Regions from separate parts of the Streptomyces sp. NPDC049541 genome, predicted to be linked through region 1. Evidence: riboswitches for the same ligand, from Rfam matches in the RefSeq annotation. Region 1 holds a riboswitch; each other region holds the start of a gene.
What was found. Region 1 has a riboswitch for thiamine pyrophosphate ahead of ACIBW9_RS30605 (thiamine ABC transporter substrate binding subunit). Riboswitches for the same ligand answer to the same signal wherever they lie in the genome.
Positions count from the first base shown of each region.

Region 1 (7,707 bases):
CACGGCGAGCACCGTGGTCCCCAACTGCCCGAAGAGTTCCCGGAGTTCGACGACGAGGCGCTCCCGCAGCGAGCGGTCGAGCTGACCGAGCGGCTCGTCCAGCATCAGCAGCCGCGGGCTGGGCGCGAGCGCACGGGCGAGTGCGACGCGCTGCTGCTCACCTCCGGAGAGCGAGGCGACGGCGCGGCGTGCGGCGCCCGGCAGCCCGACGAGTTCGAGCAACTTCCGTACTCGCTCGTCCTGTTGAGGGCGCGTGGCGCCGTGCATCCGCAGCCCGAAGGCGACGTTGCCGCCCACGTCCCGCTGCGGGAACAGCTGATGGTCCTGGAACATCAGGCCCACCTCCCGCTTGTGCGCGGGCACCCCCGTCTGGTCGCGTCCGTCGAGCAGCACCCGCCCGGAGGACAGGGGCTGGAGCCCGGCAACCGCCCTCAGGAGCGTCGACTTGCCGCTGCCGCTGGGCCCGAGCACGCACACGATCTCGTGTTCGGCGACATCGAGGCCGACGGCGTCGAGCACGGCCCGCCCGCCGAACCGCACGGTCGCGTCCTCAAGACTCAGCAGCATCTAGAACTCCCCGCTCCGGTCGGTGCGCAGCCGCTCGAGGACCAGCAGCGCCACCGCGCACACCACCATCAGAATCGTCGAAAGGGCCATCGCCTGGCCGTAGTTGAGATCACCCGGTCGGCCGAGCAGCCGCGCCACCGCGACCGGCAGCGTCGGATTGTCCGGCCGCGCGATGAACACGGTCGCCCCGAACTCCCCCAGGGACACCGCGAACGCGAACCCGGCCGCGACCAGCAGCGCCCGCCGCACCATCGGCAGATCGACCTCCCGCCACACCCGCCACGGCGACGCCCCGAGCACGGCCGCCGCCTCCCTGAGCCGCGCGTCCACGGCACGCAGCACGGGCAGCATGGTCCGTACGACGAAGGGGGCGCCCACCAGCGCCTGCGCGAGCGGCACCAGAATCCACGAACTGCGCAGATCGAGCGGGGGCTTGTCCAGCGCGATCAGGAACCCGAAGCCGACCGTCACGGCGGAGACCCCCAGCGGCAGCATCAGCAACGCGTCGAAGCCACGGACCAGCCGTCCCGCGTCCCGCCGCGCGAGCGCCGCGGCGGCCAGACCGCCGATCGCCACGGCGATGGCGGTCGCGGCGAGGGCGTACTGGAGCGAGTTGCCGACGGCCTGGATCGGCGGCACGAGGAAGGTCCCGCCGTCGTCATGGGTCAGGGCCCGGTAGTAGCCGAAGCCGGAGGCACCGAGGGACCGCTGCACCAGCACGGCCAGCGGCAGGACGAGCAGCACGGCGACGGTGCCGAGGACCCCGGCCAGCAGCGCCCACTGCCCGGCCCCGCGCGGCCGTCGCGCCGTGATGTTCGCGTCCACGAGCCGCAGGGCGCTCTCCCGCCGCCGTACGGTCCAGGCGTGCACGACGAGGATCGCGCCGACGGCGACGAACTGGACGATCGTGAGCACGGCGGCGGTGGACAGGTCGAAGATCTCCGAGGTCTGCCGGTAGATCTCCACCTCGAGGGTGGAGAAGGTCGGGCCGCCGAGGATCTGCACCACGCCGAAGGAGGTGAAGGTGAACAGGAAGACCATCAGCGCGGCGGCGGCGACGGCGGGCCCGAGCGCCGGCAGTGTCACCTTCCGCCAGGCCCTGAACGGCGAGGCGCCCAGCATCCGCGCCGCCTCCTCCTGCCGTGGGTCGAGCTGCCCCCACAGGCCGCCGACGGTCCGTACGACCACGGCGTAGTTGAAGAAGACATGCGCCAGCAGGATGGCCCACACGGTGGTGTCCAGCCGTACGCCCCACAGCTCGTCGAGCAGTCCCCCGCGCCCGACCAGCGCCAGGAACGCCGTACCGACGACGACCGTCGGCAGCACGAAGGGGACGGTGACGACGGCCCGCAGCACCTGCTTGCCGGGGAAGTCGAGGCGCGCGAAGACATACGCGCCGGGGAGCGCGACCAGGAGCGTGAGCGCGGTGGAGGCGAGCGCCTGCCAGGTGGTGAACCACAGGACGTGCCGGATGTCGGACTGCGTGACGACGTCCACGATCCGCCCGAACTGCCACACCCCGTCCACCTTGAGCCCGCGCGCCACGATCGCGGCGACGGGCCAGGCGAAGAAGACGGCGAAGAACGCGACCGGCACGGCCATCAGACCGAGCCGCACCGCGCTCCCCGTCCGCCTTGCGCGGACGGCTACTTCAGTACGAGTGACGTCCACGACTTGACCCACTGGTCACGGCTGGCGGCGATCTTGTTCGGGGCCATGGTCTCGGGGTCCTTGGCCGGCTGCCCGAACTTCACGAACTCCGGCGGCACCTGGGCGCCCTCGATCACCGGGTAGACGAACATGTTGAGCGGCATGTCCTCCTGGAACTCCTTGCCGACCAGGAAGTCGATGAACGCCTTCCCGCCCTTGGTGTTCCGGGCGTTGCTGAGCAGCCCGGCGTACTCGATCTGCCGGAAGCAGGTGCCGTACGAGGTTCCGATCGGCGCGGTCTTCGGCTTCGGGTTGCCGTAGATGACCTCGGCGGGCGGCGAGGAGGCGTAGGAGACGACGAGCGGCCGGTCCGCCTTGGCCTTCTTGCCGCCCGCGGACCCCGAGAACTCCTCGTTGTAGGCCTGCTCCCAGCCGTCGACGACCTTCACGCCGTTCGCCTTGAGCTTCTTCCAGTAGCCCTGCCAGCCGGTGTCGCCGTACTTGGCGGCGGTGCCGAGCATGAAGCCGAGGCCTGGCGAGGAGGTGGAGGCGTTCTCGGTGACGAGGAGGTTCTTGTACGCGGGCTTGACGAGATCGTCGAACGACTGGGGCGGTGCCAGCTTGTGCTTGCTGAAGTACGCCTTGTCGTAGTTGACGCAGATGTCACCGGAGTCGATCGGGGTGACCCGGTGCTCGGCCTGGTCGACCCGGTACTGCGCCTGGATCCGGTCTGCGCCCTTCGCCTCGTACGACTGGAACAGCCCGTTGTCGAGGGCCCGCGAGAGCAGGGTGTTGTCGACGCCGAAGAAGACGTCGCCCTGCGGGTTGTCCTTGGTGAGGATGGCCTTGTTGACGGCCTGACCGGCGTCGCCGCTCTTGAGGACCCTGACCTTGTATCCGGACTGCTTCTCGAAGTCCGCGAGGACGTTCTTCGAGACGGCCCACGAGTCGTGGCTGACGAGGGTGACGGTCTTGGAGCCGCCGGAGTCCTCGCTGCCGGACGACGACGAACCGCACGCGGCCAACGTGACGAGACCGAGGCCGACCGCGGCGGCCACGAACGTCTTGGTGTGCACTGAATTCCTCCTGGCTGACCAGGAAGAGACGCGGCCCTGCCCGGGAGTGCCGGAGCATTCCAGCGGCTCCCGGGCAGGGCGCAACAGCTCGAGTGAAGACCGAACTTCCTACCCAGAATGACCTGGGCAAGGTTCAGAGGGTCTGCGGCCCGGTTGCCGCACTCTCAGCGCTGTGGCGCTCCCCTGTCGGAATATGAAGATGTACGTACGGGCTCAGGTTACCGCTCGGTGGCCGCGAGCTGGCCGCAGGCCCCGTCGATCTCCTGCCCCCGGGTGTCCCGGATCGTCACCGGCACACCGTGCGCGGCGATGGCTTCGACGAAGGCCTTCTCGTCCTCGGGCCGGGAGGCGGTCCACTTCGAGCCGGGCGTCGGGTTCAGCGGGATGAGGTTGACGTGGACGGGCTTGCCGCGGAGCAGCCGCCCGAGCCGGTCACCGCGCCAGGCCTGGTCGTTGATGTCGCGAATGAGCGCGTACTCGATGCTGAGCCGCCGCCCGCTCTTCTCGACGTACTCGAACCCGGCGTCGAGGACCTCGCGCACCTTCCACCGCGTGTTGACGGGGACGAGGGTGTCGCGCAGCTCGTCGTCCGGCGCGTGCAGCGAGATGGCGAGCCGGCATTTGAAGCCCTCGTCGGCGAACCGGTGGATCGCGGGCACCAGACCGACGGTCGACACGGTGATGCCGCGCTGCGACAGCCCGAGCCCGTCGGGGGCGGGATCGGTGAGCGCCCGGACGGCCCCGACCACACGCTTGTAGTTGGCGAGCGGCTCACCCATCCCCATGAAGACGATGTTGGAGAGCCGGGCCGGGCCGCCGGGCACCTCTCCGTCCCTGAGCGCCCGCATCCCGTCGACGATCTGGTGCACGATCTCGGCGGTGGACAGGTTCCGGTCGAGCCCGGCCTGCCCGGTCGCACAGAACGGGCAGTTCATCCCGCACCCGGCCTGCGAGCTGATGCACATGGTCACCCGGTCCGGGTAGCGCATCAGCACCGACTCGACGAGCGTCCCGTCGAACAGCCGCCACAAGGTCTTGCGCGTCGTCCCCTGGTCGGTCGACAGATGCCGTACGACCGTCATCAGCTCGGGAAGCAGCGCCTCCTGCAGCTTGCCGCGCGCACCGGCCGGGATGTCGGTCCACTCCGCCGGGTCGTGCGCATACCGCGCGAAGTAGTGCTGCGACAGCTGCTTGGCACGAAACGGCTTCTCGCCGATCTCGGCCACCGCTTCCCTGCGCTCGGCGGGCGTGAGATCGGCAAGATGCCGCGGCGGCTTCTTGGCTCCGCGGGGGGCGACGAAAGTGAGTTCTCCGGGCTTAGGCATGGCTGTACCAGTGTCGCAGATCAACTCATGTGACCTGCGACTGTGAGCGAGGACACCTGCCGTTGGTGGTCGTCATGCGTCACCGCTGAGCGGCCTCGGACGGCCCAGAGACGGCCCGAAACTCTCGGATCATCCATGGTCTGACCAGCTAGCATCGCTGCCATTCCAGGGGACGGGGGCGTCATGGCAATCGGCCGCAAGGGCTCGCGACGCATCGTCGTCGACGGCACGACTTACCACTGGCGCCTGCGCCGCCGGCCCACGTACGACCAGGCTCTCTGTGATCGACCGTGCACGTACGCGGTGCAGCACGCGGACACCCCTGGCACGACCCTGGTCGTCACCACGAATCAGCCTCATGCCAGCAACTGGTTCGGTGCGCCAAGTGTCCCGGTTCTGCCCAGCGACGTCGCCGCCGCTATCGCGTCGGCTCTCCGTCAGGGCTGGTCCCCTACGCAGCAGGGCTCACCTTTCCACCTGGACCAGTCCGAAGGCTTCGCCGTCGGCCCCGGCGCTGCACACAGCTGAGCCACTCTTGGCCGACGGGAAGCCAAGCGCTTGGAAGGCGCTTGGAAGGCGCTTGAACTGACCACCGGATGAGTGGGCCGGACCTGGCAGGTTCCGGATGCTGAGCGCGGAGGTCCGGCGACTTCGACACGCATTCGACGTGACCCGGCGTGGGTCTACGGCCGCCGGTAGGCCGAAGGGGCGACACCCGCTTCCGGCTTCCTGCTGAAGGACACGTAGGCGGGGTGCTCTGGATCGCCGATCTGCATGAGGGCGAAGAGATCAAGGTCATGGTTCGCGAACCTGTGGAGGTACTGGAGGAACAGCTCCAACTCCTCGTCCGACAGCCGCTCATCGTGCCGCTCGTTGCGCATGACGTCACGATACGAGCCGAGGGCCTACGGCATGAGGCGGCTCTGTCCCGTCAGCGGTTGATCGGGATCTCGTAGACGATCTCGCAGTGAGCGGCGGGCACGACGATGTCCGCTGTCTCGACGGGCCGTCCCCGCCTGCCGTCCGCCAGGAACTCGTACGTCGTAGGGACGCACAGCTCGCCTTCGGTGATGCCCAGTCGCGCCGCGATCTCCGCCGGGGCCAGCACCTTGGCGTCCCAGTCCCCTTGCCTGCCGGGCAGACTGGTCCCCTGGCCCCGCCGAATTCCCCCGGGCGGGGCCCCAACCATGTCCGGCGTGGCACCATGCCCCCTCCGGCACACCGCTTCATGGGGGACACATGCGTACCCGCGCCACCATCACACTCACCATCTCCCTGCTCGCCATCCTCACCGCCTGTTCATCGTCCAGCGATGACAAAGCCGACACCCCGAACAGCAGCCCCACCACGGCCGCCGAGACGCCGACCACCACCCCGACGCCGCCCGGCACCGTCGAACTGGAGCGCGTCGCGGACACGTACGTGAACCTCTACTTCGGAGGGGCTGGGGAGGGGGCGTACGCCTTCCTGTCGAAGCGCTGTCGCGCCAAGGCAGACCCGGCCACGTACGCGGCTACCGTGGATCAGGCCGCGAAGGATTACGGGCCCGACCACCCGGCGACGGACGTGCACGCGACGGTCTCAGGGGGCATGGGCCGCGTCTCGTACAAGGTGAAGGGCCTGCCGAAGTTCGACCAGCTGGGGCAGCCGTGGACGGTTGAGGGCGGCGCCTGGAAGTACGACGCCTGCTGACCCTGCGCGCCATCCGGGCCCCGTCGACCAGCGTCGGCTGGGCCCCTGTCGTGCCCGGCGGAGTGCAGCCCTCAAGATCCTGCCGCGCCCGGTGATGACGAGGCATCCGTGATAGCTCTGGCCGCCCTCCGCAGCGGCGCCCCCCACTCGGTGGAGGAGCGGGTACAAGCCACTGGCGCGCATGCCGGAGTCCTCAGTCGCCGACTTCAGCGCATGCGGATGCGCGGATTCGAACACCTTGGCCTGGAGCGAGCAAGCGAGGGGGCGATCACGAGCCTGACCTGCGGATTCCCCACGTTGGACACTGTCCGGTGGAACTCGCCCCTGCGAACCTTGGTCCCCGTGAGTTCCCGTCAGTTCTGACACGGGAGTGGCACGGCCCGCGGGCAGCACCGGTCCCCTCTAGGCGAACCACTCCATGGTCGCCGCTCAACTCATTTGACCGGAGGAGCCTCAGTTGCTCTACTGCGATGCCGGACCGGGGAGGACATGTGGCAGAAGGGCCGGATGTAGATCGCGACATTCTGGAGGGGCGCACAATCCTCGCGGTGAAGGCGATTCGTGAGGCACAAGGATGCCCGCTCCAAGAAGCGGTTGATCTTTACCATCAGCGCTACGGCGAGCTTCATCCTGAGCCGGACTCAGCCCAGAAATCCTCCCGGCCCCGCGTGCTGCGGTTCGAGCGGGATGGCTCTTTGGTTGTGTTTGAGGGACTGCAAGACGGTCAGTAGCCCGTCTACTGATCACCGGTCTCGCTGACCAGCGAGACTGAAGACCGCACGGCTCTGACCAGTTCAGATGCCGTGGGCTTCCGTCTTTGCCGGTCGGCGTCGGGCGCCCTCGCACGGCCCAGGCACGGCCCGGGGCACTGAAGGCTGGCCGGGAACCCGCACTGATGTGGTGTCGTAGGGATCGGCTACGTTGCGCGGATGACTGACACGGATCCGCTCGTGCCGGCACTCACCGGCCTGCTCGTTGACATCGTTTGGTGGCTGGACAGCTGCGAGGACGAGGAAGTGGATCCGGATTCTGCGGTGAAGACGATGGAGAGCGTGGGCTGGGTGCTGCTGCAACTGCCCTCAGACCAACGCGAACGGCTCTTGCACGTGCTTGCGCACTTGGCCGAAGCGGAACAAGATCCGGGACGGCGCGATTTCCTGGAGTCATTTCCCGTCGCCTTCGGCATCGTCGAGGACGAGGAGAGCTGACCCAAGCCTGGCTGCTGGGAGCCAGTTCAGCTACTCCCGAGCGCAGACACGGAGACGGAGCACTCGAGTGGGAGCGCCCGCGTCAACTGGGGCCTATCGCAAAGGAGATCATGAGCTGCGAGGGTGTCGCCGTGCGGATGCCGCTCTATGCCTTGATCTTGTTGCTCGGTGCGGCTTCGGCGATCAACA
Region 1 is NZ_JBITLY010000009.1:142,819-150,525, forward strand. Features, by position in the region: gene ACIBW9_RS30595 (ABC transporter ATP-binding protein) at 1-567, opposite strand, end outside; gene ACIBW9_RS30600 (ABC transporter permease) at 568-2,169, opposite strand; gene ACIBW9_RS30605 (thiamine ABC transporter substrate binding subunit) at 2,214-3,293, opposite strand; TPP riboswitch at 3,381-3,488, opposite strand; gene rlmN (23S rRNA (adenine(2503)-C(2))-methyltransferase RlmN) at 3,512-4,618, opposite strand; gene ACIBW9_RS30615 (hypothetical protein) at 4,802-5,146, shown strand; gene ACIBW9_RS30620 (hypothetical protein) at 5,302-5,499, opposite strand; partial or broken gene ACIBW9_RS30625 (hypothetical protein) at 5,550-5,753, opposite strand; gene ACIBW9_RS30630 (hypothetical protein) at 5,858-6,310, shown strand; gene ACIBW9_RS30635 (hypothetical protein) at 6,802-7,041, shown strand; gene ACIBW9_RS30640 (hypothetical protein) at 7,240-7,518, shown strand; gene ACIBW9_RS30645 (hypothetical protein) at 7,629-7,707, shown strand, end outside.

Region 2 (7,707 bases), on a different contig from region 1:
CCCGGCTTGTAGGTGGGGATACCCTCCAGCTCGGCGCGCAGCTTGGGGCTCGTCTCGCTCACCGCAGTCCTCCTCATGACCACCGGCTTCCAATACTGCTCACCTTATGAGGATTAGGCGCCGCTGCGTACAGCCGAGGACGAACCTCATCCGTCACATGCACATCAGGGGCATCACCACCCGTAGGCAGACGAACCAGGGGGCGCGGCCACATATATCTATGCGCCGGTGGCTCGCGCCCTGGCGCGCATCGCCCATCAAGGTGAGTTGAGACCTCTTCGAAACATCGGGGGCTTGGCAGGCCCATGCGCGCCGACAAGTTACGTAGTTCTATTGGATCGTTCAACCGCCTTTGTTTCAAAGGTAGTTGACGATATATGACCTTGCAGAAACGTGCCTGTCAACGCGTGCATATGCGTCCGCCCTACCCCGCTCCATGAGCCCTACTATCGGCTCGCCATGACAGCAGCAGGGAAGCACCAGGTGAGCCGCGCGGAAACCTCACGCCGAGGCAGCCGGCCGGGCCGGGCGGGTATCAGAGACGTTGCCGCCGCCGCCGGAGTCTCCATCACGACCGTCTCCGACGCCCTCAACGGCAAGGGCCGGCTCCCGGACGCCACCCGGCGTCATGTCCGAGAGGTCGCCGACCGGCTGGGTTATCGCCCGTCGGCAGCGGCCCGAACCCTCCGTACCGGCAAGTCGGGCCTCATCGGCCTGACCGTGACGACGTACGGGGATGAACCTTTCACCTTCACCGAGTTCGCCTACTTCGCGGAGATGGCCCGCGCCGCCACCTCGGCCGCGCTCGCCCGTGGCTACGCCCTGGTCATCCTGCCCGCCACCTCCCGCCACGACGTGTGGTCGAACGTCGCACTGGACGGCACGGTCGTCATCGACCCCTCCGACCAGGACCCGGTGGTCAGCGAACTGGTCCGGCAGGGCCTGCCCGTCGTCTCCGACGGCCGCCCGGCCGGCTCCCTCCCGGTCACCGCCTGGGTCGACAACGACCACGAAGCCGCCGTACTCGGCATCCTCGACCACCTGGCCGACGCCGGAGCGCGCCGCATCGGACTGCTGACGGGAACCTCGACCGACACGTACACCCACCTGTCGACCACGGCGTATCTGCGCTGGTGCGAACGCGTCGGACAGGACCCGGTGTACGAGGCCTACCCGGCGCACGACCCGTGCGCGGGCGCCGTCGCCGCCGACCGGCTGCTCGCCCGCCCCGACCGGCCCGACGCCGTCTACGGCCTGTTCGACCCGAACGGCACCGACCTGCTCGCCGCGGCCCGCCGCTACGGCCTGCGGGTACCGGACGACCTGCTTCTGGTCTGCTGCAGCGAGTCCACCGTGTACGCCAACACCGAACCGCCCATCACCACGCTCTCCCTGAAGCCGCGCCGCATCGGCACGGCCGTGGTGCAGCTCCTCATCGACGCGATCGAGGGGGTCGAATCGGACCAACCGGTCGAGCAGGTGATACCGACGGAGCTGATCGTGCGTACCTCGTCCCAGCGACGTCCGCCGCGTACGACCGTCAGCGCGCCGCGGTCGCCCGAAGAGAAGTAGAACCAAGGCCGTCAGCAGGCGGTCGAAGCCCTGCCCAATCGGGGCGAAAGCCGCGGTGAACTGGACTCTTCCTCCGATTCACCACCCCTGGGTCATCACATGGCGCGATCGGCATTCCTATGATGGGCCCACGACACCGCGGGCCGCTGCGACCAGGCAGTCCGAAGCGGTGCAGATGCGGCGCGATGGTGGAGGGGTCTGATGACTCAGGGGGCCGGTCAGGGACCCGAGACGGAGCGGACGGCGACGTTGCGCGACTTCCGGGTACCGGCGTATGTCCACGAGACCGGTCCGTACGGCCACAGCACATACCCCGGCGACGTCGCCAGACCCGTCGAGGAGCCGGCCGACCACCCGGAGGGGTACACCCCGACGCAGCGCGACCTGCCGGTCATCAACCGGGGTGACACGCTTCAGGTGCCCGTCGACCCCGCGCCCCTCCCCATCCCGCAGCAGACGGACGGCGCGGGCCCGCTGTACGTCGTCGGTGATGTGCACGGCTACCTCGACGAGTTGGTGGCCGCCCTCCAGGAGCAGGGCCTCGTCGACGCCGCGGGCAACTGGTGCGCGGGCACCTCCCGGCTGTGGTTCCTCGGCGACTTCACCGACCGCGGCCCGGACGGCATCGGCGTCATCGACCTCGTGATGCGGCTGTCCGCGGAGGCGGCCGCGGCCGGTGGCTACTGCAAGGCCCTCATGGGCAACCACGAACTGCTGCTGCTGGGCGCCAAGCGGTTCGGCGACACCCCCGTCAACTCCGGTGCGGGCACCGCCACCTTCCAGGCGGCCTGGCTGCTCAACGGCGGCCAGAAGACCGACATGGACCGTCTCCAGGACCATCACCTGCAGTGGATGGCCCGCCTGGACGCCGTCGAGGAGGTCGACGGCTATCTGCTCGTCCACTCGGACACCACCGCCTACCTGGATTACGGCGATTCGATCGAGGCGGTCAACGACACCGTCCGCGAAACGCTCACGCGCAACGACGCCGACGAATGCTGGGATCTGTTCCGCAAGTTCACCAAGCGGTTCTCCTTCCGCGACGAGGGCGGTGCAGACGCCGTACGCTCCCTGCTGGATACGTACGGCGGCACGCGGATTGTTCACGGTCACAGCCCCATTCCGTATCTGCTGGGCGAGGTCGGCTCCGAGGAGGGCGAGGACAGCGCAGGGCCTGTGGTCGAAGGACCGCACGTCTACGCCGAGGGACTCGCCATCGCGATGGACGGCGGAGTGACCATGGCCGGAAAGCTGCTGGTCCAGCAACTGCCGCTGGATATCTGACCCTTCACAGGGCAGGTGTCCCCCCAGGGCGGAACCGCGACAAACGGCGCAGGCCAGGGCCCAATTTCTTCAAACCCCCTGTCACCGTGTGCCGTCACCGCTCTACCATCGGCTTATCCGTAGCAGGCTCCCCTCCGTTTCTGCCCGACGGCTCGTTGGCATGCGAGCCCCAAGCCCTACGGAGCATCGGGGGATGCACATGAACAGCGTTCCGCAGCACCTGCTGAGCGAGGACCGCCAGGAGTACGAGCGGGTCCTCGATGAGGCGCTGCGCTCCGCCCCAAACCGCCCGGAACTGGCCGCTGTCGGCAAGCGGCTCAACCCCGAACAGCTGCGCACGATGGCGCTCAACGCCACCGCACTCATCACGGTGGCCGCTGCGGCCGAGTACCAGCACTACGTGAAGGTCCGCGAGGAACTGCGCCAGCCGGCGTCGTCCACCCCGCCGTCCACCCGTGAATCCGGCTCTGCGGAGCCGGGCGCGGCGGCAGCGGGGCTCGCCACCACCCTCGGCGAGGCCGCCGAGCCGGCCGGCGCGGGCGCCGTCGCCGTCGCCGCCGTCCTCACCCCCGTCCTCGCCGGAACAGCTGCGGTGATCTTCCTGCTCGTCGGGTACATCATCAAGTCACTGGAACCCAAACAGGTGTTTGGCAAAACCATGATCACCGCCGGTTGGGTGTTCGGTGCCATGACCGCGGCCGCGATCCTCGTCGCCGCTGTCGGGCTGCTGCTCACCGCCCTGCGCAACCAGCCCTCGCTCGAGTCCGGACCGTACGGCGAGCTGAGCGGGGAAGTGGCCGCGGCCAAAGAAGCCTGGCGCGAAGCGCTCCTGGAGCGCGGCATCATGCCGTTCCTCAGGGAGGCACTCGCCGACCCCGGCACCGCCGCGGCGCTGCACACCGCGACTCCGCCGACGTCGACCAGCCGCATGCCTCACCTCGGCTACGACCGGCCGGGCTTCAGCAGCCCGGACGACGGCTCGACCCCCAGCCCGCGCCCGAGCTTCACCAGCCCGGACTACACCAGCCCGGACTTCGGAGGCCCGGAACACCAGCCGGAGTAACCGTCGGCTTGCGCCCCCCGCATCAGAAGGCCCGTCAGGGCCCGCAGGGGGAGCGCAAGCCGAACACCGACAGCGCCGACGGCTCCGCCGCACGGCACCTCACACCGAGGAGCGGGACCGTCTTCCACGTCAGGGAAGCGACTCACCCCGGCATACGTCAGTCCGCGATCGGCAGGTACACCCTGTTGCCCGCGGCCGCGAACTCCTTCGACTTCTCGGCCATGCCCTGCTCGATCTCGGCACGGCTTCCGCCGTGTTCGCGGCGGATGTCCTGGGAAATCTTCATCGAGCAGAACTTCGGCCCGCACATCGAGCAGAAGTGGGCGGTCTTGGCCGGCTCCGCCGGGAGGGTCTCGTCATGGAACTCCCGTGCCGTCTCGGGGTCCAGGGCGAGGTTGAACTGATCCTCCCACCGGAACTCGAAGCGGGCGTCGGACAGCGCGTCGTCCCATTCCTGCGCCCCGGGGTGCCCCTTGGCGAGGTCGGCTGCATGGGCGGCGATCTTGTAGGTGATGACACCGGTCTTGACGTCGTCACGGTTGGGCAGGCCCAGGTGCTCCTTGGGCGTGACGTAGCAGAGCATGGCCGTGCCCCACCAGGCGATCATCGCGGCACCTATGCCGGAGGTGATGTGGTCGTACGCCGGTGCGACGTCCGTGGTCAGCGGGCCGAGCGTATAGAACGGAGCTTCATCGCAGATCTCCTGCTGAAGGTCGATGTTCTCCTTGATCTTGTGCATCGGGACGTGTCCCGGGCCCTCGATCATGGTCTGTACGTTGAAACGCTTGGCGATCCGGTTGAGTTCCCCGAGCGTGCGCAACTCCGCGAACTGCGCCTCGTCATTGGCGTCCGCGATCGACCCCGGCCTGAGGCCGTCGCCCAGCGAGTACGTTACGTCGTAGGCGGCCAGGATCTCGCAGAGTTCCTCGAAGTTCTCGTACAGGAACGACTCCTTGTGGTGCGCGAGGCACCACGCGGCCATGATGGAACCGCCACGCGAGACGATGCCGGTCTTGCGGTTCGCCGTGAGCGGGACGTACGGCAGACGGACGCCCGCGTGGACCGTCATGTAGTCCACGCCCTGCTCGGCCTGCTCGATGACGGTGTCCTTGTAGATCTCCCAGGTGAGCTCCTCGGCGCGGCCGTCCACCTTCTCCAGGGCCTGATAGAGCGGCACCGTGCCGATGGGGACGGGGGAGTTGCGCAGCACCCATTCACGCGTGGTGTGGATGTTGCGGCCCGTGGAAAGGTCCATGACCGTGTCGGCGCCCCAGCGGGTCGCCCAGGTCATCTTCTCGACCTCCTCCTCAATGGAGGACGTCACCGCGGAGTTGCCGATGTTGGCGTTGACCTTCACCAGGAACCGCTTGCCGATGATCATCGGCTCGATCTCCGGGTGATTGACGTTGGCCGGCAGTACCGCGCGGCCCGCCTCGATCTCCTCGCGGACCACCTCGGGCGAGACGTTCTCCCGGATAGCCACGTACTCCATCTCCGGCGTGATCTCTCCGCGGCGGGCGTACGCGAGCTGCGTGACCGCCTGGCCGTCGCGACTGCGGCGCGGCTGGCGCGGCCGACCCGGGAAGACCGCATCGAGGTTGCGCAGACCGCCTCGTGGAGAGGTGTGCTTGATCCCGTCGTCCTCGGGACGGGCGGGACGGCCCGCGTACTCCTCGGTGTCACCGCGCGCGATGATCCAGTTCTCGCGCAGCGGAGCGAGTCCCCTGCGCACATCGGTGTCGACGAGCGGATCGGTGTACGGGCCCGAGGTGTCGTACAGCGTGACCGACTGCCCGTTGGTGAGATGCACCTGACGGACCGGCACCCGCAGATCAGGGCGTGAGCCCTCGACATACGCCTTGTGCCAGCCGATGGACTTCCCGGCCTCCTGGGACGATTCGCCCTGAAGGGGCTGTTCGTCCTGGTTGGAGGCAGGCGTGCGTGCGTCCTTGTTGGTCATGAGACCTACTCCCTACGCCGGCATTACCCGGTAACAGGTTCGGCGGTCGACGCAGCGGCTTCCGTCTGTCGACGTTTCGTGGGGAACATCACTCGACTTCGGTGATGTTCCACGTGAAACATCGCTGGGACGGAGGTCAGCGCCCTCTCAGCCCGGTGCTCCGAGCTCCCGCGTGTGCAAAGGTGCCTCCACGCTAGCGTCAATTCGGGCGCGCTGAACAGAGGGCCCCTGTCGTTCTTGCGATGATCTGGCGGTGACCACGACACATCAGCCCTCCTACCCTCCTCCGGAGCCGCCCCGCGGACACCGCTCCGGAGACGGCGGGGGCCATGGTTCCGGTGGGGGGCACGGGCACGGCCATGGTTCCGGTGGCGGGCACGGTCACTCGCACAGCCACGGTCCTGCGGCCCCCGTCTCCAAGCACCTGCGCAAGGTCATCGCCGCCATCCTCATCCCGTTTGCCGCGGCCGTGGCGGTCGGGCTCGTGGTCCTGTGGCCCGGCGGCGCCCCGCCGCACCAGCGCACCGGTGTGGGTTTCGACCGGCAGACCCAGCAGGCGACGGTCGTCGAGGTCGTGAGCGTGAGCTGCAAGTCGGTGAACGCCTCGGGCGAGACTCCGACAGGGGACACCTCCACTGCCGAGGGCTCCTCCGCCCAACAGCAGGCGAAGGGCACCTGCAAGAAGGCGACGATCCGCGTCGACACAGGCAAGGACAAGGGCCGTACGTTCACCGAGATCGTGCAGCCGGACCAGTCTCGGCAACTGCACGAGGGTGAGAAGGTCGTCGCCGCCTACGAGCCCTCCGCGCCGAAGGACCTGCAGTACTCGGTCGCGGATGTGAACCGCCGCTTTCCCATGGCGCTGCTGGCCGGCATCTTCGCGCTCGCCGTCGTGGTGGTGGGCCGGATGCGCGGAGTGATGGCCCTGATCGCGCTGGCCGTCAGCTTCATGGTGCTGACCTTCTTCATCCTGCCCGCGATCCTGCAGGGCTCGGATCCGCTGCTCGTGGCCGTGATCGGATCGAGCGCCATCATGCTGATCGCGCTCTACATGTGTCACGGTCTGTCGGCCCGCACCTCCGTGGCGGTGCTGGGCACGCTGCTCTCGCTCGTCCTGATCGGCCTGCTCGGCTCCGAGTTCATCGGCTGGGCCGCCCTGACCGGCAACACGGACGACAACACCGGTCTGATCCACGGCCTGTACCCGTCGATCGACATGAGCGGCCTGCTGCTGGCCGGTGTCATCATCGGTTCGCTCGGTGTCCTCGACGACGTGACGGTCACTCAGACGTCGGCGGTCTGGGAGCTGCACGAGGCGAATCCGTCGATGGGCTGGCGGGGGCTGTACCGGGCGGGCATCCGCATCGGCCGCGACCACATCGCATCCGTCGTCAACACCCTCGTCCTCGCCTACGCGGGCGCCGCGCTGCCCCTGCTGCTGCTCTTCTCCATCGCACAGAGCGGCGTGGGGACGGTCGCCAACAGCGAACTGGTGGCAGAGGAGATCGTACGCACGCTGGTGGGCTCGATCGGCCTGGTCGCCTCCGTGCCGGTCACGACCCTCCTCGCGGCACTGGTGGTCGCGGCCGACCGTCCCGGACCGGAGCAGGTCGCGGGCACCGCGGGCGCAGCACCTGCCGCGGCGCGCGCCGGACGGGGCCGACGGCGCAAGCGGTGAGGCGAGGGCCACTCGGGCACGCATGAACAGACGGTCGGGGCGGGACGGACTCCAGCTGCCGTGCACATGGAGACACGGAGAAGCGTTACTGCGTCCTCCGCGTCCCACGCAGAAGCGTTCCGGCCGGCCCCCGCCGTCCCGTCTCAGCCC
Region 2 is NZ_JBITLY010000003.1:194,733-202,439, forward strand. Features, by position in the region: gene hisC (histidinol-phosphate transaminase) at 1-62, opposite strand, end outside; gene ACIBW9_RS13175 (LacI family DNA-binding transcriptional regulator) at 460-1,572, shown strand; gene ACIBW9_RS13180 (metallophosphoesterase) at 1,774-2,856, shown strand; gene ACIBW9_RS13185 (hypothetical protein) at 3,050-3,919, shown strand; gene thiC (phosphomethylpyrimidine synthase ThiC) at 4,077-5,879, opposite strand; TPP riboswitch at 5,872-6,061, opposite strand; gene ACIBW9_RS13195 (YibE/F family protein) at 6,133-7,557, shown strand; gene ACIBW9_RS13200 (SsgA family sporulation/cell division regulator) at 7,701-7,707, opposite strand, start outside.
Region 2: linked by a shared signal. The riboswitch ahead of thiC (phosphomethylpyrimidine synthase ThiC) and the one ahead of ACIBW9_RS30605 (thiamine ABC transporter substrate binding subunit) in region 1 are both predicted to bind thiamine pyrophosphate.

Region 3 (7,707 bases), on a different contig from region 1:
CCGAGGGGATCAGCACCCCGAGCACGACGCCGAGGAACCCGGCGAAGGCGAGCAGCCGCCAGCGCAGCCGCGCCTTGTACTGCAGCAGCACCTCGCCCAGCAGCCACAGCGCGACGATGCCGAACGCGATGTAGAGGACCGTCCAGCCCATGTACGCCCCTCTCCGAGTCGCCGCTACGCAGTGTGTCGTATACCCGTGCGGCCGGTCTAGGCCTGCGGGGGGTGGTGCAGGCCCAGGTTTTCGTAGATTTCCAGCGTCGCCGTGGAGTTGTTGAGCGTGATGAAGTGCAGTCCGGGCACTCCCTCGGCCAGCAGCCGCGCGCAGAACTCCGTGGCGAATTCGATGCCAATGGAGCGTACAGCGGTCGGATCGTCTTTTGCTGTGAGGATCCGCTCTTTCAGGGCGGCGGGGATGTGCGCGTTGCTGAGTTGCGGCAGCCGCTCCAGCATCTTCACGCTGGTCACCGGCATGACCTCGGGGATGACGGGGGTGTCGCAGCCGACCGCAGCTACCCGGTCGCGCAGCCGCAGATAGGACTCCGGTCGGAAGAACATCTGTGTGATGGCGTAGTCGGCGCCGGCCCGGCACTTGTCGACGAAGTGGGCGACGTCCGTGTCCCAGTCCTCGGAGCGCGGGTGCATCTCCGGGAAGGCCGCGACGCCGACACAGAAGTCGCCCGACTCCTTGATGAGCTCGACGAGCTCGGCGGCATAGGTCAGCCCCGTCGGGTGCGGCACCCATTCGCCCATGGGGTCGCCGGGCGGGTCGCCGCGCACGGCGAGCATGTTGCGGATCCCGGCGTCGGCGTACTGGCCGATGATGTTGCGCAGCTCGGCGATGGAGTGGTTGACCGCCGTGAGGTGGGCGACCGGGGTGAGCGTGGTGTCGGCGGCGATCTGCTCGGTCGCCTTCACCGTGCCCGCACGGGTGGAGCCGCCCGCCCCGTACGTCACGGAGACGAAGCTGGGGGCCACGGCCTCGACCCTGCGGAGCGCGTTCCAGAGGTTGCGTTCGCCCTTCTCCGTCTTCGGAGCCCAGAACTCGAACGAGAACGTCGTCTTGCCGGTCGCGAGCATGTCACGCACCGTGCGCGCGTGGTCAGTCCTGGTTGATGCGGTTCCGAGGGCCATACCCGCAGGTTAGTCAGGGGGCGGCGACTCCCCCAACCGGATGCAGGATATTTGCCGGATTTGTCTATTTGTTGTCCACCTATCGGACAACCCGGCGGACATTCTTCGGACAAGCCGTCAGGCATTCCGTCCGACAAGCTGCCGCACATTCCGTAGGACAACCTGCCGGATTTCCATCGGACAATCCTTCTGGCGCCCATCGGACAATCTGCTGGACGCCGGACTCCGGCGAGGCCTGCGCTACGCGCTCCGCAGCCGCTTCGCGAACTCCTGGGCCGCCGCGCCCGGATCGTCGGCCTCCGTGATCGCACGGACGACCACCACGCGGCGGGCGCCGGCCTCGAGCACCTGGTCGAGGTTGCCGAGGTCGATGCCGCCGATGGCGAACCAGGGGCGCTCGGCGCCCAGGGAGGCGGTGTACCGGACCAGGTCGAGGCCGGGGGCGTGGCGGCCGGGCTTGGTGGGGGTCGGCCAGCAGGGGCCGGTGCAGAAGTAGTCCACGCCCTCCTGGACGGCGGCAGCGGCGGCCTCCGACTCGGCATGGGTGGAGCGGCCGATGAGGACGTCCGCGCCGAGGATCGCGCGGGCCGCGGGGACCGGGAGGTCGCCCTGGCCGAGGTGGAGCACGTCGGCGCCGGCGGCGTGCGCGACGTCCGCGCGGTCGTTGACGGCGAGCAGCTTGCCGTGGCGGGCGCAGGCGTCGGCGAAGACCTTCAGGTGCTCCAGCTCCTCGGCGGCCTCCATGCCCTTGTCGCGCAACTGCACGATGTCGACGCCGCCGGCCAGGACGGCGTCCAGGAACTCCGGCAGGTCGCCCTGGCGCCTGCGGGCGTCCGTGCAGAGGTAGACGCGGGCGTCGGCGAGCTCGGCGCGTGCGGCGGTGTCGGGCATACGAGGGTCCCCCGTGGGTGTCGTTCCTGGTCGGCGGCGTACGGGCCGCAGTGAACCGCGGCCGCGGCCCTGTGGGCGGACCCCGGCCCGTACGCCGGACGTTGTTCGGTTCAGCCTGTTCGGATCAGACGGCGAGCGCCTGGGCCCGGCGCTTCACCTCCGTACCGCGATTCTCGCTCAGCGCCTGCGCGGGGGTGCCGGGCAGGCTGTCGTCGGGGGTGAAGAGCCACTCGATCATCTCTTCGTCGGTGAAGCCGTCGTCCCTCAGGAGCGTCAGGGTGCCGGTCAGGCCCTTGACGACCTTCTGCTCGGCCGCGTCGATGAATGCGGCGGGCACATGCAGCGCGCGGTTCTCACCTCGGCGTACGGCGATGAGCTGGCCCTCCTTGACCAACTGCCGCACACGCGTCACCTCGACGTCGAGCATCTCTGCGATGTCGGGGAGGGTGAGCCAGGCGGGGACGAGAGCATCGATCTTTGCGTCAATCTCGGTCACGGAGTCAAGCCTGCCATCCCGCACCGACAGTCGGAAGCCAGAAGCGTCCGACCTGGGGTTTCACCCCCCGTCGTGGCCGCCGTTCCGCGTACTACGCCGTGGCCGTCTTCAAGGGCCGTGCCGGGTCCGCCAGCAGCTCGGGGTCCATCGGGGTGCCCGCCTCGATCAGCCGTCTGCCCTGCGCGAGATCCCTCGGCCTGCCGACCGCCAGCAGGGCGACCAGGCGGCTCTCGCGCAGCCAGCAGACGGACCAGGCGGGCCCCGACGGGTCTCCGCGCCACAGGGTCGTGTCTGCGGCGGTGTGATGACCGGCGTACTGGACGAAGCGGCCGAACTGCTCGGACCAGAAGTACGGGACCGGGTCGTAGACCGCGGGGGGCGCGCCGGTGGCCTCGCCGACGATGTTCGCGGCCACCGTGCGCGGGCCCTGGAGGGCGTTGTCCCAATGGTGGACCAGCAGGCGCTCGCCATACCGTCCCGAGGGGAAGGAGGCGCAGTCGCCGACGGCGTAGACGTCCGGTGCCGAGGTGCGCAGGTGGGCGTCGGCCACGACCTCGCGGTGCGCGCCGAGCTCGATGCCGGAGCCGGGCAGCCAGGCCGTGGCGGGGCGGGCGCCGATGCCGACCACGACGGCGCCCGCGGACAGCCGGGAGCCGCCGTCGAGGACGACCGCGCCGGGCTCGATGTGCGCCACGCGCGCGTGCGTACGCAGTTCGGCGCCCGCGTCGGCGTACCAGGCGGCCATCGGTGCGGCCACCTCCGCGGGCAGCGCGCCGGCGAGCGGCCGGTCGGCGGCCTCGACGACGGTCACCGCGCAGCCCGCCTCGCGCGCGGCGGTGGCGAACTCCGCGCCGATCCAGCCCGCGCCGACGACCACGATGTCGTGCTGCCTGGCCAGCACGGGCCGCAGCCGCTCGGCGTCGTCAAGGGTGCGCAGCAGATGCACCCCGGGCACGCCCTCCGTGCCCGGCAACGTGATCGGTTCGGCGCCGGTCGCAAGAACCAGGACGTCGTAGGGCACGGGCCCGGTCTCGGTGTCCAGCTCGTGCTCGCCGGGGCGCACGCCGAGCACCTCGCACCCCAGCCGCAGTTCGATGCCGAGCGCCTCGAAGTCGACGTCGAAGGCGGAGCCCTCGGCCTTGCCGAGCAGGACGGCCTTGGACAGCGGCGGCCGGTCGTAGGGCTGATGGGGCTCGGCGCCGATCACCGTCACGGTGCCGGTGAAGCCCTGTTCGCGCAGGGCGACGGCCGTCTGGACACCGGCCATGCCCGCGCCGACGACGACCACGCGCCGCGCCGGTGACGTGCTCACTTCCCGCGTCTGCTCACTCACCTGATCACCATAGACAACTGACTATTCGTCAGTCAGGAGTCGTGCTCAGTGACCTGCTCCACAACACTGGTCCCGCTGCCCGACTGCGACTCCCACTCCCAGGTCTCCTCCAACCGCACCCGCCCGTCCGGCAGCTCCACGACGGCCGAGACGCAGTGCCCCGAGGAGGTCGTCCCGTCGTTCTTCAGCTGGACGTACCGGAAGTCCAGCCGGTCACCTGACCGCGTACCCACCAGATGCCCGCGCACGACGTCGCCGCCCGCGTACTCGGCCCAGACCTCGCCGCCCTGCTCGTGGTAGGTGAACCGGGTCCGGGTGCCCACCTGACCTGGGGCCTGGTCGGCGACGGGGGCGAGGACGAGGCCGTCCAGCGAGCGGGGCATGACGGAAGGCTCCCTTACAGAGGCGCGGCGGGTCGGGCTAGGGTGGCCAACGTACAAGCACTCGCGGGAGCCCGGACGCACCGGGCTGAGAGGGAGGCTGGCGGCCTCCGACCGTACGAACCTGATCCGGGTCATGCCGGCGAAGGGAGGGGCTGGACGCCCATGTCGTCACGTACGTCAGACGTCCTCGTCATCGGGGGCGGAATCATCGGCCTGGTCACGGCCTGGCGGGCCGCGCAGCGCGGCTTCGGCACGGCCGTCGTGGACCCCGAACCGGGCGGTGGGGCCGCCCAGGTGGCCGCCGGGATGCTGGCCGCGGTCACGGAGCTGCACTACGGCGAGCAGACCCTGCTCGGCCTCAATCTGGAGTCGGCCCGCCGCTACCCGGACTTCGCGGCCGAGCTGAGCGAGCTCACCGGTCAGGACCTCGGCTATCGCCAATGCGGCACGCTCGCCGTCGCCCTGGACGCCGACGACCGCGCCCATCTGCGCGAACTGCACGCCCTGCAGCGGGAGTCGGGCCTGGATTCGGAGTGGCTGACGGGGCGCGAGTGCCGGCGCCTGGAGCCGATGCTCGCACCGGGCGTGCGCGGCGGCCTGCGGGTGGACGGAGACCACCAGATCGACCCGCGGCGACTGGCACGCGCGCTGGTGGCCGCGTGCGAGCACGCGGGTGTGGTCTTCCACCGCACCTGGGCCGAGCGTTTCCATGTCGTACGGGACCGGGCCACCGGCGTCACCACGACCGACGGCGCCGAGCTGGGCGCGGGCCAGGTGGTCCTGGCGGCCGGCAGCCTCAGCGGACGGCTGCCGGGCGTCCCGGACGAGGTGCTGCCACCCGTGCGCCCCGTGAAGGGGCAGGTGCTGCGGCTGACCGTGCCGAAGCGGTACGCGCCGTTCCTGAGCCGCACGGTGCGCGCCGTCGTCCGCGGCAGCCATGTCTACCTGGTGCCGCGCGAGAGCGGTGAGCTGGTGATCGGTGCGACCAGCGAGGAGCTGGGCTGGGACACGACGGTCACCGCGGGCGGGGTGTACGAGCTGCTGCGTGACGCACACGAGCTGGTCCCCGGGATCACCGAGCTGCCGCTGACGGAGACGCGGGCCGGTCTGCGCCCCGGTTCTCCGGACAACGCGCCCCTGCTCGGCCCGACCGCACTGCCCGGTCTGCTGCTGGCCACCGGTCACTACCGCAACGGCGTGCTGCTCACCCCGGTCACCGGCGACGCCATGGCGCACGCCCTGGCCACCGGTGAACTCCCGGACGAGGCACGCCCGTTCACCCCCAAGCGTTTCGCGCTTCTGGAGCAGCCCGCATGAACATCTCCGTCAACGGAGAGCCCAGGGAGTTCGCTCCCGGCACGGCTCTCGACACCGTCGTACGCGCGCTGACCCCGGCACCCTCCGGAGTGGCCGCCGCCCTGAACGAGACCGTCGTCCCGCGCGCGCAGTGGCCGTCGACGTCCCTGCGTGAGGGGGACCGCGTCGAGGTCCTCACCGCCGTCCAAGGAGGCTGACCCATGGCCGACGACCCCTTTGTCATCGGCGGTACGTCCTTCACGTCCCGTCTGATCATGGGCACCGGCGGTGCCCCCAGCCTCGACGTCCTGGAGCGGGCGCTGGTGGCGTCCGGCACGGAGCTGACGACGGTCGCGATGCGGCGCGTGGACCCCTCGGTGCACGGCTCGGTGCTGTCCGTCCTGGAGAAGCTCGGCATCCGGGTACTGCCGAACACGGCGGGCTGCTTCACCGCCGGGGAGGCCGTGCTGACCGCCCGCCTCGCGCGCGAGGCGCTCGGCACCGAACTGATCAAACTCGAAGTGATCGCCGACGAGCGCACCCTGCTGCCGGACCCGATCGAGCTGCTGGACGCGGCCGAGACCCTGGTCGACGACGGCTTCACCGTGCTGCCGTACACCAACGACGACCCGGTCCTCGCCCGCAGGCTGGAGGACGTCGGCTGCGCGGCGATCATGCCGCTCGGCTCGCCCATCGGCTCCGGGCTCGGCATCCGCAACCCGCACAACTTCCAGCTGATCACCGAGCACGCGCGCGTGCCGGTGATCCTGGACGCGGGTGCCGGTACGGCCTCGGACGCGGCGCTCGCGATGGAGCTCGGATGTGCGGGTGTGATGCTCGCCTCAGCGGTGACGCGGGCCCAGGAGCCGCAGCTGATGGCCGAGGCCATGAAGCACGCCGTGGAGGCGGGCAGGCTCGCGTACCGGGCGGGCCGCATCCCGCGCCGCCATTTCGCGGAGGCGTCCTCGCCGCACGAGGGGCGCGCGCACCTGGATCCCGAACGCCCCGCGTTCTGAACTCGCGTTCGACAAGTTCCGGAAGTCGGTGCGACGTCCGTCACAGGTCGGCTGCAGTCCCGCTCCGATCTCACCCGAACCGGCAGCCCTGTCAGTCACGGCTCGTACACTCACCTGCGTGGATACGACCCTTCAGGACCCTCTGGTCGGGCAGGTGCTCGACGGGCGCTATCGCGTGGACGCGCGGATCGCGGTCGGCGGGATGGCCACGGTCTACCGGGCCCTGGACACCCGCCTCGACCGCGTGCTCGCGCTGAAGGTGATGCACCCGACGCTCGCGGCCGACGGCACCTTCGTCGACCGGTTCATCCGCGAGGCGAAGTCGGTCGCGAGGCTCGCGCACCCGAACGTGGTGCAGGTCTTCGACCAGGGCACCGACGGGTCGTACGTCTACCTCGCCATGGAGTACGTCGCCGGGTGCACCCTGCGGGACGTGCTGCGCGAGCGCGGGGCGCTGCAGCCGCGCGCCGCCCTGGACATCCTGGAGCCGGTGCTCGCCGCCCTCGGTGCCGCACACCGCGCCGGGTTCGTCCACCGGGACATGAAGCCGGAGAACGTGCTGATAGGGGACGACGGCCGGGTCAAGGTCGCCGACTTCGGCCTGGTGCGTTCCGTGGACACGGTCACCAACACCACCGGCACCGTCCTCGGTACCGTCTCGTACCTCGCTCCCGAGCAGATAGAACACGGCACGGCCGACCCCCGGGTCGACGTGTACGCGTGCGGTGTCGTCCTGTACGAGATGCTGACCGGGGACCGGCCGCACGGCGGGGACTCCCCGGCGACGGTCCTCTACAAGCACCTCCACGAGGACGTCCCGCCGCCGTCGGCCGCCGTGCCGGGGCTGCCGTACCGGCTGGACGAGCTGGTCGCGTCGGCGACCGCCCGCACCCCCGGCCTGCGCCCGCAGGACGCGGTGGCGCTGCTCGCGCAGACCCGCGAGGTGCGCGTCGCGCTCAGCCCGGACCAGCTGGACGTGCTGCCGCCGCAGGCCCTCGCCGCGGACCACCGGCGCATCTCCGAGGACCGTACGAGCGTGATCCCGCGCGCGCTGACGGTGCCGCGCCCGCTGCCGGTGAACGAGGACGAGGCCGTCCTGCACCGCACGAGCCGCCTGGAGACTCCCCCGCCGCTGCCGCCGCGGCGCCGTGGCGCGCGCTC
Region 3 is NZ_JBITLY010000001.1:1,133,596-1,141,302, reverse strand. Features, by position in the region: gene ACIBW9_RS05215 (hypothetical protein) at 1-151, opposite strand, end outside; gene metF (methylenetetrahydrofolate reductase [NAD(P)H]) at 208-1,131, opposite strand; gene thiE (thiamine phosphate synthase) at 1,372-2,022, opposite strand; gene ACIBW9_RS05200 (Rv2175c family DNA-binding protein) at 2,147-2,518, opposite strand; gene ACIBW9_RS05195 (NAD(P)/FAD-dependent oxidoreductase) at 2,610-3,851, opposite strand; gene ACIBW9_RS05190 (hypothetical protein) at 3,884-4,234, opposite strand; TPP riboswitch at 4,288-4,399, shown strand; gene thiO (glycine oxidase ThiO) at 4,397-5,551, shown strand; gene thiS (sulfur carrier protein ThiS) at 5,548-5,748, shown strand; gene ACIBW9_RS05175 (thiazole synthase) at 5,752-6,546, shown strand; gene pknB (Stk1 family PASTA domain-containing Ser/Thr kinase) at 6,665-7,707, shown strand, end outside.
Region 3: linked by a shared signal. The riboswitch ahead of thiO (glycine oxidase ThiO) and the one ahead of ACIBW9_RS30605 (thiamine ABC transporter substrate binding subunit) in region 1 are both predicted to bind thiamine pyrophosphate.

Region 4 (7,707 bases), on a different contig from region 1:
GAGTCGCTGCGGGTGCTGGCGGAGCTGAACTCCTGAGGGAACCCGTTCGGGTTTCATACAGCATCCGGCGGCAATCCGAAAAGCATGTCTCGATACAGCAGCGGCAATCGAGCCGGGGCGGTCATAGCGATCGTCGCCGACATCATGGCCCTCATACTGGGCCTGTGGATCCTGATGTACCTGTTGGACGCCAACCGTGCCAACGAGCTGGTGCAGTTCGTCCACAACGTGGCCAACTGGCTGGCCGGCTGGTCGCGTGACCTGTTCACCTTCGACAAGGCCTGGGCCCGTGTGGTCGCGGGTTACGGCCTGGCAGCGGTGGTCTACCTGTTCGTCGGCCACGCGATCGCCGGACGGATGACGCGGCACTGACCACCCGCCCGGCTGCGCCCGGAGATCAGGCGCAGCAGTCCGGATCCAGCCCTCTCGGCAGCTGCTCGCCGCCGAACACCGTGCAGGTCGCCTCGTGGCCGCCGAGGGCGGCGACCGCCAGCAGCAGGGAGCCTGCCGTCCAGGTGGTCAGCTCCCGTGGCCAGATCGCCTCGTCCTCGAAGACGTAGCCCGTCCAGTACAGGCCGGTCTCGGGGTCCCGCAGGTGCTGGATCGACTGGAGGATGTCCAGCGCGCGGTCGGACTCGCCCATCGCCCACAGGGTGAGGGCGAGTTCGGCCGACTCGCCGCCGGTCACCCATGGGTTGGGGACGACGCAGCGCACCCCGAGGCCGGGGACGACGAAGCGGTCCCAGCCCTCCTCCATGCGGGCCTTGGCCTCCGTGCCCGTCAGCGCACCGCCCAGCACCGGGTAGTACCAGTCCATCGAGTAGCGGTCCTTGTCGAGGAACCGCTCCGGGTGGCGACGGATCGCATGGCGGAGCGCTCCGACCGCCAACTCCCAGTCGGGCTGCGGTTCTTCGCGCTGTTCGGCGATGGCGAGCGCGCAGCGCAGGGCGTGGTGGATGGAGGAGGAGCCGGTCAGCAGGGCGTCGGTGGTGAAGCTGCCGTCCTCCTCGCCCTTCCAGCCGATCTGGCCGCCGGGCTGCTGGAGCCGCAGGACGTACTCGACGGCCGCGTAGACGGCCGGCCACATGCGGTCCAGGAAGGTGTCGTCCCCCGTGGAGAGGTAGTGGTGCCAGACGCCCACCGCGATGTACGCCACGAAGTTCGTCTCGCGGGCGTGGTCGGTGACGTCCGCGAAGTCGCCGTCGGCGTAGGCCGCGTACCAGGAGCCGTCAGCGTTCTGGTGCCGTGCCAGCCACTCGTACGCCCGCTCGGCGGCCTCGTGCTCGCCCGCCGCGTCCAGGGCCATCGCGGCCTCGGTGTGGTCCCAGGGGTCCAGGTGGTGTCCCCGGAACCACGGGATCGCGCCGTCCTCCCGCTGTACGGCGAGGATCCCGCGGACGGTCGCGGCGGCCTGCTCGGCGGTGAGGACCCCGGGCAGGACGAGGTGTTCTGTCCGGGGAGTGGTCACCGGGCATCCACCGAGGGCAGGTGGGGCTTGGTCGCGTAGGCCACGAAGCTCTTGCCGATCAGGGGGTTGAGGGCCTGTTCGGCGACCCTGGTGGCCAGCGGCTTCTTCATGATGTCCCAGACCAGGAGCTTGTGGTACGCCTTCACCGGCAGCGCCTTGTCGTTGTCGACGCCGAACGCGCACTTCAGCCACCAGTAGGGGGAGTGGAGCGCGTGCGCGTGGTGGGTGCCGTAGGGCTCGAGGCCCGCCTCGCGGATCTTGGCCAGCAGTTCGTCCGCCTTGTAGATGCGGATGTGGCCGCCCTCGACCTCGTGGTAGGCGTCGGACAGCGCCCAGCAGACCTTCTCGGGGCCGTAGCGCGGGACGGTGATGGCGATGCGGCCGCCGGGCCTGAGCACCCGGACCATCTCGGCGAGTACGCCCTTGTCGTCCGGGATGTGCTCCATGACCTCGGAGATGATGACGACGTCGAAGGACTCGTCGGGGAAGGGCAGCGCCAGGGCGTCGCCCTCCATCGCCGTGGCGGTGGCGCCCGCGGGGGCCTCGCCCGCCTCCTTCATCGCGGCGAACCACTTCGCGACCTCGCGGATCTCCTCGCCGTTCTGGTCGAGCGCCACGACCTGGGCGCCGCGCCGGTAGCACTCGAACGCGTGCCGGCCGGCGCCGCAGCCGAGGTCCAGGACGCGGTCGCCCGGGGCGAGCGGGAACCGGGAGAAGTCGACGGTCAGCACGTGGCCCTGCTTTCGGAGTAGACAGCCTCTGAGGCCGCGAAGCGGCCGGGATTCCTGGCGGCGGAGCCGCCGATCGCCTCTCGGTACCGGGCCACCGTGCCCTCGGCGGCGCGCGCCCAGGTGAAGTGCCGCAGCACCCGCTCACGCCCGGCGCGACCGAGCCGCGCCCTCAGTTCCGGGTCGGACAGGAGACGGTTCAGCCCTGCCGCCAACGCCCCCGGATCACCCGGCGGCACCGCCAGGCACGTCTCCCCGTCCCTCCCGGCGACCTCCGGAATCGCGCCGCCGGTCGTCGCGACCAGCGGCGTGCCCGTGGCCATCGCCTCGGCTGCCGGCAGGGAGAAGCCCTCGTACAGGGACGGTACGCAGGCGACCTCCGCCGAGCGGACGAGGTCGACGAGTTCGGCGTCCGAGATGCCCTTGACGAACTCGACGGCGCCTTCGAGGCCGTAGCGTTCCATGGCCTGGGCGACGGGCCCCTCGGTGGGGCGCTTGCCGACGACGACGAGGTGGGCGTCCGGGTGCTCGGTGCGGACCTTGGCGAGCGCCTCGACGAGGAAGACCAGGCCCTTGAGCGGGACGTCCGCGCTGGACGTCGTCACGATCCGGCCCGGCACCACGGGGACGGACGGGTCGGGCGAGAAGAGGTCGGTGTCGGCGCCGATGTGCACGACGTGGATACGGTCGTCCCGTACGCCGAGGTGGTCGATGATCTCGGCGCGCGAGGTGCCGGAGACGGTGAGGACCGAGGGCAGGCGGCGGGCGACGCGCTTCTGCATGCGGGTGAAGGCGTACCAGCGCCGTTTGCCCCAGCGCTGCTGCCAGTTCTCGGCGGCGTCCAGCTCCAGCTGCCGGTCGACGGTGATGGGGTGGTGGATGGTGGTCACCAGGGGGGCGCCCACATCGCCCAACAGGCCGTATCCGAGGGTCTGGTTGTCGTGCACGACGTCGAACTCGCCGCGGCGGGCGCGGAGGTGGCGGCGGGCGCGCAGGGAGAAGGTCAGCGGCTCCGGGAAGCCGCCGGTCCACATGGTCGCGACCTCCAGCGCGTCGATCCAGTCGCGGTACTCGTCGCGCCCCGGGGTGCGGAAGGGGTCCGGGGAACGGTAGAGGTCGAGGCTCGGCAGCTCGGTCAGGCTCAGCCGGCCGGCGTAGTCCTCGCCCTCGTCGAGCACGGGGTAGGGCTGGGAGCCGATGACCTCGACGCGGTGGCCGAGGCGGGCCAGCTCGCGGGAGAGATGGCGGACGTAGACGCCCTGTCCGCCGCAGAACGGGTTCCCTTTATAGGTGAGGAGCGCGATGTGGAGCGGTCGCTCGCCGTCGGCGGCGAGGTCCTCCTGGGGACCCGCCTGACTGGCCTCAGCGGTCACTCTGGGCCCCCTTCTGCCTGCACTGTCCCGCGAGATTACGCCGGGACGCTAATCTAGAACAAGTTTCAGACTTGATCGTCCAGGAGGCTCTGAATCTACCGGCAGGTAGGGGCGCGGTGAGCAGTGGATCAGGTGATTCGCGCCACGGCCGGGGCCCTGCCAAACTCGGTGCGATCACCAGCCCTCACCGACTGTCACGGAACGGGATCCATGCCTGCGCAAGCGAAGGTGGCCAAGGTGGAAGCACGTACCTCGCAGCCGGCCTCCCCGCCCCTCACGGAGCGGCAGGAGGCGCGTCGTCGGCGCATCCTGCACGCGAGCGCGCAGTTGGCCAGCCGGGGTGGTTTCGACGCGGTGCAGATGCGTGAGGTGGCCGAGTCCTCGCAGGTGGCGCTGGGCACCCTGTACCGCTACTTCCCGTCCAAGATCCATCTGCTGGTCGCCACCATGCAGGACCAGTTGGAGCACATGCACGGCACGCTGCGGAAGAAGCCGCCGCAGGGCGAGACGGCGGCCGAGCGGGTCGCCGAGACGCTGATGCGGGCCTTCCGTGCGCTCCAGCGCGAGCCGCATCTGGCCGACGCGATGGTGCGTGCGCTGACCTTCGCCGACCGGAGCGTGTCGCCCGAGGTGGACCAGGTCTCCCGCCAGACCACCGTGATCATCCTGGACGCGATGGGCCTGGAGAACCCGACCGCCGAGCAGCTCTCCGCGGTCCGGGTCATCGAGCACACCTGGCACTCGGCCCTGATCACCTGGCTCTCGGGCCGTGCCTCCATCGCCCAGGTCAAGATCGACATCGAGACGGTGTGCCGGCTGATCGACCTGACGGATCCGACGGCGTCCGAAAAACCGTCCTAGCCGCACCCGAAACGGCGGCGTCTCAGCCGACCGTCGCCAGCCCGCTCCAGCTGCGCCCGATCGCCGCGCCGTCCGCCCACTGCGCGAGCAGCCGTCGGGCGTCCTCCTCGGGGGCCGCGAGGGACACCGTCTGGGCACCTGACGGCAGGCTCCGTTCCTGTTGATGGGTGCCCTCGCTGCAGCAGGCGCAGAGCACGCGAACGCTGCTGGCCGGTTCGGCGCCGTAGCCGTGCTCGCCGAACAGGTCGAGCAGGGCCCGCAGGTCGTCCGTCTCGCCGGCCGCCACGGTCACCTCCAGGGTGGGCAACTCGGAGGCCTCGAAGAGGAGCAGTTCGTCGAAGACGGGGAAGGTCACGCCGTCGAGGATCCGCTCCCCCTTGGGCTCGCCGTCGTGGACGACGATCTCGCCGTACCGACGGCCGCCGGTCACCGGCACGTTCACCACCCGCCCGCGTGTCGGGCACAGCCGCTCGATCCACACGACCTCGCGCTCGCCGCCGGTGTCGAGCCGCACGCAGGCGTTGCCGAAGCCGCCGACGATCTCGCCCTCGCCGTCGGGGAGGTCGATGCCGAAGCCGGCCCAGGCGTCGCGGGCCGTCGCCCAGTCGCGCTGGATGGTCGCGGCGATGCCCAGGTTCCAGTACGCGGGGTCGCCCTCGCCGCGCGGCGCCCGGGCCGCGGCCTCGCGTCCGAGCTCGTACGCCTTCGCCCAGTTCCGCAGGAACTTGTGGGCGAGCGCCGCGTCGTACCACCAGTCGGCGCTCGGTTTCTCGTCCGGGAAACGGGCGAGCACCTGCTCGTAGAGGCCGGCGGCGCGCAACCACTCCTCGGCCTTCCATGCCTCACGAGCCTGCTTGATCAGCTGTCCGGCCTCGGCCTTGCGCACGCTTCCCCGCCCCTGATCGCTCCTACGGCAACCGCAGGAGCGTATCGGGCACGCAAAGGACCTACGAGACGGGTTCCCTTCGCCGGCGTTACCCGGGTCAGGTAGTGGAGGTCGCCTTCCAGTCGCGGACCTCGCGATCCACGGCCTTCCGGCCTCTCAGCCCGGACCGTCGACGTCGGTCCCAGCGGACTGACTGCTTCACGCCAGAATCGGCTACTCCGGTTCGGACTCCCTCACTCGTCCCGTAGGCCAATTCCCAGAATAGAACGCCCGACCGGGAATGAAACCCCTGAAAGTAGATTTTTTCGGACTCTTTTCGGGTCCTGCTCGGGGCTCTACTCCTCCGGCGGGAACACGGGTTCCCCGCTCCCCAACAGCGTGATCACGATCGCCTCCACCGGGCAGTTCTCCGCCGCCTCCAGGATGCGCTCGTTGGCGTCGGGCTCCGGCTCGACGGGGTGCGACTGCATGGCGGAGTCGAGGCGGAAGGCCCCGGTAGCGCGGTGGACGCACTGGGCCGAGCCGATGCAGAGGGAGCGGTCGACCTCGACGTGCCAGCGGTCGCCCATGGTCGCTCAGCCCTCCCAGCCGGCCGGGAGATGGATCATCTTGTGTTCGAGGTACTCGCCATAGCCCTCGGGTCCGAACTCCCGCCCCAGGCCGGAGTTCTTGTAGCCGCCGAACGGACCGAGCATGTCGAGGCTGAAGGTGTTCACGGAGTACGTTCCGGTGCGGACCTGGCGTGCGACTTCGATGCCGTGAGCCACGTCCGCGGTCCAGACACTCCCGCTGAGCCCGTAGTCGGAGTCGTTCGCGATCTTCAGGGCCTCGGACTCGTCGCCGTACGGGAGCAGACAGATCACCGGGCCGAAGATCTCCTCCCGCGCGATGCGCATCGAGTTGTCGACGTCGCCGAAGAGGGTCGGCTCGACGTACCAGCCGCGGTCCAGGCCCGGCGGGCGGCCGCCGCCGGTGAGGATCTTGGCGCCCTCCTCCTGGCCGATGCGGATGTAGTCGAGGTTGCGCTGCTGCTGGCGCCTGGCGACGAGGGGGCCGACCTGGGTCGCCGCATCCAGCGGGTCACCGACGACCAGGGCGCTCGCCGCGGCCGCGAAGGCCTCGGCGAACTCGTCGTAGCGCGAGCGCGGCAGCAGGATGCGGGTCTGGGCCACGCACGCCTGGCCGTTGTTCATCCAGGCCGCCGGGACGACGCCCGCGACGGTGGTGGCCACGTCCGCGTCCGGCAGGACGACCGCCGCCGACTTGCCGCCCAGCTCCAGTGTCACGCGGGTGAGGTTGCGGGACGCCACCTCCATCACACGCTTGCCCGCGGCCACCGAACCGGTGAAGGCGACCTTGTCGATCCCTGGGTGTCCGACCAGGTACTCGCTGACCTCGCGGTCCGCGGGCAGGATCGACAGCACACCCTCCGGCAGACCGGCCTCGCGGGTGATGTCGGCCAGGATGTAGGCGTCCAGCGGAGACTCGGGCGACGGCTTGAGCACCACCGTGCAGCCGGTGAGCAGCGCGGGCGCGAGCTTGGCGGCGGCCACGAACTGCGGGACGTTCCAGGGGACCACGGCCGCCACGACCCCGACCGGCTCACGCCGCACCAGGATCTTCCCGAGCACACCGTCGCGCCGCTCCTCGTACGTGAAGTTCCGGGCGACGGTGATCGCCGCGTCCCACACCATCATCGCGCCGAGCGCCTGCGCGAGCACGCTCCACGAGTACGGGGACCCGTTCTCGGAGGAGATCACTCGGGCGATCTCCTCGTGCCGTACGGCGATCGCGTCCTTGATCCGGGTGACGACCTCGATCCGCTCGTCGAGCGTCATCCGCGGCCAGGGCCCCTCGTCGAAGGCACGGCGGGCGACGGCGACGGCCCGGTCGACATCCTCCCGAGAGGCGTGCGGCACCCGCCCGATGACCTCCTCGGTGTGCGGCGAGACCACCTCGATGACGTCCTTGCCGAGGGGGTCGGTCAACTCCCCGCCGATGAACAGCTGTCCGTGTTCCACGAGCTCGGTCATGGCCGACTGCCTCCCCGAAGCGCCTGTCTCTGACGGTTCATCAGATACGGCACTGATACCAGTTCCCCTCGGAGGAGTCCACGGACCGCACACGAGTTGACCGCGTGGACAGGTGACTTGGGCTCCTATCGAAACGCGTTCTAGTTATACTCGTGCCTGCCTCGCGATGTCCGCGTCGGCCGCCGTGGCTGACCTGCTTTTCTGCTGGGGGTCCGGGGGGTTGTCCCCCGGAATGGCGCAGCAGTGGGCCGAGCGTGGCCGGTTCGCGGTGATTGGGGAGCCCATGACGCAGGTGTACGACCACGGCGGAGGCGTCCGGTCGATCAAGGTCCCCATTCCGGACAATCCGCTCGGCCAC
Region 4 is NZ_JBITLY010000001.1:868,522-876,228, reverse strand. Features, by position in the region: gene ACIBW9_RS04010 (LLM class F420-dependent oxidoreductase) at 1-36, shown strand, start outside; gene ACIBW9_RS04005 (hypothetical protein) at 85-372, shown strand; gene ACIBW9_RS04000 (prenyltransferase/squalene oxidase repeat-containing protein) at 398-1,468, opposite strand; gene ACIBW9_RS03995 (class I SAM-dependent methyltransferase) at 1,465-2,199, opposite strand; gene ACIBW9_RS03990 (glycosyltransferase family 4 protein) at 2,193-3,569, opposite strand; gene ACIBW9_RS03985 (TetR family transcriptional regulator) at 3,780-4,430, shown strand; gene ACIBW9_RS03980 (tetratricopeptide repeat protein) at 4,453-5,316, opposite strand; TPP riboswitch at 5,374-5,561, opposite strand; gene ACIBW9_RS03975 (ferredoxin) at 5,652-5,885, opposite strand; gene ACIBW9_RS03970 (aldehyde dehydrogenase) at 5,892-7,349, opposite strand; gene ACIBW9_RS03965 (MBL fold metallo-hydrolase) at 7,633-7,707, shown strand, end outside.
Region 4: linked by a shared signal. The riboswitch ahead of ACIBW9_RS03980 (tetratricopeptide repeat protein) and the one ahead of ACIBW9_RS30605 (thiamine ABC transporter substrate binding subunit) in region 1 are both predicted to bind thiamine pyrophosphate.